Regions from separate parts of the Stenotrophomonas sp. YJH_SMC_53 genome, predicted to be linked through region 1. Evidence: riboswitches for the same ligand, from Rfam matches in the RefSeq annotation. Region 1 holds a riboswitch; the other holds the start of a gene.
What was found. Region 1 has a riboswitch for glycine ahead of AC5P7X_RS00700 (trimeric intracellular cation channel family protein). Riboswitches for the same ligand answer to the same signal wherever they lie in the genome.
Positions count from the first base shown of each region.

Region 1 (3,403 bases):
TGCTCGATCCACGACCCGAAGGCCGCCATCGAGTACGCCCAGCGCCTGAAGCCGCTGCGCGATGCGCTGGCTGGCGAGCTGGAAATCGTCATGCGCGTGTACTTCGAGAAGCCGCGCACCACGGTGGGCTGGAAGGGCCTGATCAACGACCCGGACCTGGACGGCAGCTTCAGGATCGACAAGGGCCTGCGCATCGCCCGTGGCCTGCTGCGCGACATCAACAAGCTCGGCCTGCCGGCCGGTGTTGAATTCCTCGATGTGATCTCGCCGCAGTACATCGCCGACCTGGTGGCATGGGGCGCGATCGGCGCACGCACCACCGAAAGCCAGGTGCATCGCGAGCTGGCTTCGGGGCTGTCGTGCCCCGTCGGCTTCAAGAACGGCACCGATGGCAACGTGAAGATCGCCGCCGACGCGGTGGGTGCGGCATCCAATCCGCATCATTTCCTGTCGGTCACCAAGCAGGGGGGCACTGCCATCGTGTCGACCACCGGCAACCCGGATTGCCATGTGATCCTGCGCGGTGGCAAGCAACCGAACTACGACGCTGGCAGCGTGGCCGAGGCCTGCCAGGTGCTGGCCAAGGCCAAGCTGCCGGCGCGACTGATGATCGATGCCAGCCATGCCAACAGCCTGAAGAACCCCGAGAACCAGCCGAAGGTGATCGACGACATCGCCGCTCAGATGGAAGACGGCGAACAGCGCATCGTGGGCGTGATGATCGAGAGCCATCTGGTCGGGGGCCGCCAGGAACTGGTGGAAGGCCAGCCGCTGGTCTACGGGCAGAGCATCACCGATGGCTGCATCGACTGGGACACCACCGTGACGGTGCTGGAGCGACTGGCTGCGGCCGTGCGCGCCCGTCGCGACGTGAAGGTGTCCGAAGCCGCCTGAGTGCGGCACGTGTGTGGATGGCGGCCAGCGCCTGCGGGGGTGCGGCCGCGATCAGGGCCGGCCGGAGTTGGAGACCGGCCCATCTGCACCGGCGATGCGCCTGGCGCTGCGCATGAGCGACAGCGCCAGGTACATCGCCGGGGTGGTGATGCCGATATTTGTAGCGTCGAGCCATGCTCGACGTGCGCGCGACGCGCGTTGGCTTCCTGCAAAGCGCAGTCGAGCATGGCTCGACGCTACGAAGAGGCTCAATGCACTTCGTCGTGGTACACGAACTTCGGCATTTCCCAGCGATAGTGGATCGCCAGCAGGCGCAGCGCGAAGCCGCCGCCGAGGCAGCACAGGATCGCAGTGGCATCGGCCACGCCCCAATGCAGCAGCAACAGATAGGCCGCACCGGTCAGCAGTGCGATGATCGCGTACAGCTCCTTCTGGAAGATCAGCGGCACCTCGTTGCAGAGGATGTCGCGCAGCACGCCGCCGAACGCGCCGGTCAGCATGCCGGCGATCAGCACGATCGGCATCGCATGGCCGGCCTCGCGCGCGATCGAGCAGCCGATCAGGGTGAAGGCGATCAGGCCCAGGCCATCGAGCACCAGGAAGGTGCGCCGGAAGTGGTGCATCCAGCGCGCCACCCAGGTGGCGATCAGCGCCGCGCACACGGTGAAACCCAGGTACTCGGGATGCTTCACCCAGCCCAGCGGGTAGTGGCCGAGCAGGATGTCGCGCAGCGAGCCGCCCCCGAGGGCGGTGACGCAGGCGATCATGACCACACCGAACAGGTCCATGCGGCGGCGGCCGGCAGACAGTGCACCGGTCATGGCTTCGGCGGAAATGGCAATCAGGTAGATGATGGACAGCAGCATGGGACAGGCTCCGGGCGCGGTGGGGCCGGCCATGCGCAACTGCCACCACTGCCTGCGCAATGACGGGATGACGATGACCGGTGCCGCTCCCGCTGTCCTTTTGCCTGAGAGTTCAGCGGCGTTGGCCGCGTGCCCCTTCGGCGGATCGTCCCGGGCGTGCCCGGTGACCTCTCTCCAGCTCGGCGAGTCGAATGCATGGTTGGTGGGATTCCAGCCCACCGGCCTGAGCGATCATGGGAGCCTGCGCCTTCGGCGGGCACCAGCGCGGCGCCACTCTCCTGCATTCGGGCGCCAGTATATCCGCTGCAGTGCAGCACGGCATAATCCGGGCATGGCCCCGTCCCTCCGCCCGTGGTTCCTGTACCTGCTCGAATGCCGCGATGGCAGCTATTACGCCGGCATCAGCACCGACGTGGATGCGCGTTTCGCCGCCCACCAGGCCGGCAAGGGCGCGCGCTACACCCGGGCCCGGCCACCGCTGCGCGTGCTGGCCGTGCGCGAGTACCCGGACCGGGCCGCCGCCTCGCGGGCCGAGTGGCAACTCAAGCAGCAGCCGCGCGAACGCAAGCTGGCCTGGCTGCAGGCGCCGGTCCTGTAGATCCACGCCACGCGTGGATGGGCTACCCGGCCCATGCGATGATCGCCCCGCGCCCAGAGCTGGAGACCCGGATGTCCACGATCGCCCTGCTGTTCGCTCTTTCCGCAGCAACGAGCCCTGCCCCCGACCCGGCCACCCTCGCGGCCATCGAAGCCACCTGCCACGACTACGTCGACGGCCAGCTGGAGGCCGACCCGCAGCGCGTCGCCCGCTCCCTGCATCCGGACCTGGCCAAGCGCGCTGTGCTCGGCGATACACCCGACGAACGCCTGGGCCTGCGCCGGATGTCGAAGGAAGAACTGGTCTCGCTGACGAAGCAGGGCGTGCTGAAGACGCCGAAGGATCAGTGGGACCGCCGCTGCACGGTGCTGGACGTGACCGGCAACGCGGCCTCGGTGCGGCTGGAAACCCCGTGGTTCGTCGACTACTTCCACATGGGGCACTTCGGCCAGCGCTGGGTCATCGTCAACGCGTTGTGGTACCCGAAGCCGAAGGCGCAGTGAGCGATGCGTGCCGCTGGCAAGGCATGGATCTCCGTCGTCGTGCTGGTCGCCGGCATCGCGCTGCTGCCTGGCCTGCTGTACCTGCTCGGGCTGGCATTGGCAGGCGGTCGGCCGACGCCGGCCGACCGTGCGCCCAGTGGTGTGGCTGCGTGCAGCAGTGAGCCACGGGCGGGATACCAGCCGATGAACCCCTGGCGCTACACCGCCCAGTTCTTCGACAACGACGCGATGAAGAAGGTGCCTGAAGTGGAGCGGGAGGCCTTCTGGATTGCCCGGCGCTACCTGTGGCGGCAACCGCAGCGCGGCATGCTGCGCTGGCAGCTCAGCAGTACCGCATTGACGATCTGGATCACCCGGCATTGGAGTACCGCGCAGATTGCCGACACCGCAAGGAAGGAGGACTTCTGCCGGACCTGGTCGAAACGACGGGTGTCCGGTGGCCCGATGAACCGGTAGATCCACGCCATGCGTGGAGGGTGTTGACCGGGTCAGAGCCCTTTCCTGCGGAAAGGGATCGGACCCCGTTGCGTGCAGCCCTACCG
Region 1 is NZ_JCAFTF010000001.1:146,028-149,430, forward strand. It holds gene AC5P7X_RS00695 (3-deoxy-7-phosphoheptulonate synthase) at 1-894, shown strand, start outside; gene AC5P7X_RS00700 (trimeric intracellular cation channel family protein) at 1,143-1,760, opposite strand; glycine riboswitch at 1,845-1,948, opposite strand; glycine riboswitch at 1,962-2,051, opposite strand; gene AC5P7X_RS00705 (GIY-YIG nuclease family protein) at 2,092-2,358, shown strand; gene AC5P7X_RS00710 (nuclear transport factor 2 family protein) at 2,430-2,861, shown strand; gene AC5P7X_RS00715 (hypothetical protein) at 2,865-3,317, shown strand; gene AC5P7X_RS00720 (NAD(P)/FAD-dependent oxidoreductase) at 3,398-3,403, opposite strand, start outside.

Region 2 (3,403 bases), on a different contig from region 1:
GCTACCGCTCAGCAGTGGTGACACCACGCCGGCCACCACGGTGCTGATCATCAGCTGCACAAAGGCCTGCAGCGACGAGGCCAGGCCGCGCTGATGCGGGTACATGTCCAGTACCGCCAGCGCCAGGATCGGGAAGATCAGCGCCATGCCCATGCCCCCCAGGAAGATCGGCAGTACCGCCCATGGCAGCACGAACTGTGGCGACAGCACCACGTAGCCAACGTTCAACAGCACCGACAATGCGCACAGGCCGAAACCAATGGAGACCTGGCGGGTGGGCGTGGTGTGCCCGGCCATGCGCCCGGACAGGAATGAGCCGGTGGTCATCCCGCCGATGGTCGGGATGAACAACCAGGCAAACCCGCCCTCGCCCAGGTGCAGGTGCTGCATCACGAACACCGGCGCCGAGGAGATGTACAGGAAGATTCCACCAAAGCCGATGCTGCCGGCCAGCGCCAGGCGCAGGAAGCGTGGATTGAAACCGATGCGCACGTAATCACGCATCAACGCGCGCGGTGACAACGGCACGCGCGCTTCGACCGGATGGGTCTCGGGCAGGTAGCGTGCAGTGGCCGCCAGCAGGACCAGCCCGAACACCACCAGGAACCAGAAGATCAGCGGCCATCCCGCGCCACTGAGCAGGATCCAGCCACCGATGATCGGCGCGATGGCCGGGGCGATGCCGAACAGCATGGACACCTGGCTCATCAGCCGCTGCGCGTCATGGCCGTGGTACAGGTCGCGGATCACCGCGCGGCCGACGATCATGCCGACACCCGCCGACAGGCCCTGCAGCGCGCGGAAGGCCAGCAGCGTGGTCAGGTCGGTGGACAGTGCGCAGCCCACCGAGGCGCCGACGAACACCACCAGTCCACCGAGGATCACCCGCTTGCGGCCCCAGGCGTCGGACAGCGGGCCGTGCGCCAGGCTCATCAGGCCGTAGAACAGCAGGTACACGCTGATGGTCTGCTGCACCGCCACCTCGTCCACCGCCAGGCGCCGGGCCAGCTGCGGGAAGGCCGGGAAGATGGTGTCGATCGAGAACGGGCCGAACATGGCCAGGCCGGCAAGCAGCAGGGCCATGCGGCGGGTGGAGGGAGCAACAGCGGCGGTCATGGGAAAGGCGTCCGGCAGGGCCATGCGTGGCACGCACGGCGGGCGCCGGTCCCTGTCTGCAGGGAGGGCGCCAGATGAATTCGGGTATCTGGCCATCATAGGTGGGGATTGCGCCTGATGCCATGCAGCGATGCACAAAACGCACGTCCGGGCCATCGGCCATTCAGGCGCAGCGGCCAGGCCCGTAGACGGCCAGCGGGCCCGCAACGGGCTATAATCGGCGGGCAACACGGTGGGAGAAGCGGAACACCGCTGCCGAAGGCGCAACGCCCGTAATCGCTCAGGCCCGATACCACCCGTAACAGAACTCTGGAGAGACCGGTTCGATCCGGCGCCGAAGGGGCACGAAGCCGCGGTTTTCCGCGCTTCCAAACTCTCAGGCAAAAGGACAGAGGGGCGCCCCGCAGACCGCCGACCGGCGGCTTGTGCCCGTGCGTGTGCCCTTTCCTGACGGATCCTTCGCCATGTCCCAGAACACCCCTTCCCTGCGTGAGCTCGAGCACCACAATGCGTTCGTCGAGCGCCACATCGGCCCCAACGATGCCGAGATCGCGCAGATGCTCGACGTCGTCGGCCACGCGTCGCTGGATGCGATGACCGATGCCATCGTGCCGGCCAAGATCAAGTCGCCGGCGCCGCTGGCGCTGCCGGAGTCGATGACCGAAGTGCAGGCACTGGCGAAGATCCGTGCGATCGCCGACAAGAACACCGTGCTGCGCAGCTTCATCGGCCAGGGCTACTACGGTACCCACACCCCGAACGTGATCCTGCGCAACATCCTGGAAAACCCGGCCTGGTACACCGCCTACACCCCGTACCAGGCCGAGATCTCGCAGGGCCGCATGGAAGCGCTGATCAACTTCCAGACCCTGTGCGCCGACCTGACCGGCATGGAGATCGCCAACGCCTCGCTGCTGGACGAAGCCACTGCCGCCGCTGAAGCGATGACCCTGGCCAAGCGTTCGGCCAAGTCGAAGTCGGACACCTTCTTCGTGCACGACGCCGTGCACCCGCAGACCCTGGAACTGCTGCGCACCCGCGCTGAACCGATGGGCATCGTGCTGCGCGTCGGCACCCCGGCCGAAGCACTGGAAGCGGAAGCCTTCGGCCTGCTGCTGCAGTACCCGGACACCTTCGGCCAGGTCGGCGACTACAGGGCGCTGGTCGATGCCGTGCACGCGCGCGGCGGCCTGGTGGCCGTGGCCACCGACCTGCTGGCACTGACCCTGCTGGCCGCCCCGGGCGAATGGGGCGCGGACATCGTGGTCGGCAACAGCCAGCGTTTCGGCGTGCCATTCGGTTTCGGTGGCCCGCACGCCGCGTTCATGGCCTGCCGTGACGCCTACAAGCGCTCGATGCCGGGCCGCCTGATCGGCGTTTCCGTCGATGCCCAGGGCAACCCGGCCTACCGCCTGACCCTGCAGACCCGCGAGCAGCACATCCGCCGCGAGAAGGCGACGTCGAACATCTGTACCGCACAGGTGCTGCTGGCGGTGATGGCCTCGATGTATGCGGTCTACCACGGCCCGGAAGGCCTGACCCGCATCGCCCGGCGCACCCACCGCCTGGCCTCGATCCTGGCTGCGGCACTGCGCAACGCCGGCGTGCAGGTCGGTGGCGACTTCTTCGACACCCTGCACATCACCGGCGTGCATGCCGATGATATCCACGCCAAGGCACGCGCCGCCGGCTACAACCTTCGCGCGATCGACAGCGACTCGGTCGGCATCAGCCTGGACGAGACCGCCACCCGCGCCGACGTGGTCGCGCTGGCCGCCGTGTTCGGCGCGCAGGCTGACGTCGAGGCGCTGGACGCCAGCACCGCCGACGCGCTGCCGGCGGGCCTGCTGCGCCAGTCGGCGTTCCTGACCCACCCGGTGTTCAACACCCACCACAGCGAGCACGAACTGCTGCGCTACCTGCGTTCGCTGGCCGACAAGGACCTGGCGATGGACCGCACGATGATCCCGCTGGGTTCGTGCACCATGAAGCTCAACGCCACCGCCGAGATGATCCCGGTGACCTGGCCGGAGTTCTCGCAGATCCACCCGCTGGTGCCGGCCGACCAGGCGCTGGGCTACAAGGAACTGATCGACACGCTGGAAGCGATGCTGGTCGAATGCACCGGCTACGACGCGGTCAGCCTGCAGCCGAACTCCGGCGCACAGGGCGAGTACGCCGGCCTGCTGGCGATCCGTGCCTACCACCGCTCGCGCGGCGAAGGCCACCGCGACATCTGCCTGATCCCGGACTCGGCGCACGGCACCAACCCGGCCTCGGCGCAGAT
Region 2 is NZ_JCAFTF010000014.1:18,706-22,108, forward strand. It holds gene AC5P7X_RS18065 (multidrug effflux MFS transporter) at 1-1,116, opposite strand, end outside; glycine riboswitch at 1,416-1,518, shown strand; gene gcvP (aminomethyl-transferring glycine dehydrogenase) at 1,581-3,403, shown strand, end outside.
Region 2: linked by a shared signal. The riboswitch ahead of gcvP (aminomethyl-transferring glycine dehydrogenase) and the one ahead of AC5P7X_RS00700 (trimeric intracellular cation channel family protein) in region 1 are both predicted to bind glycine.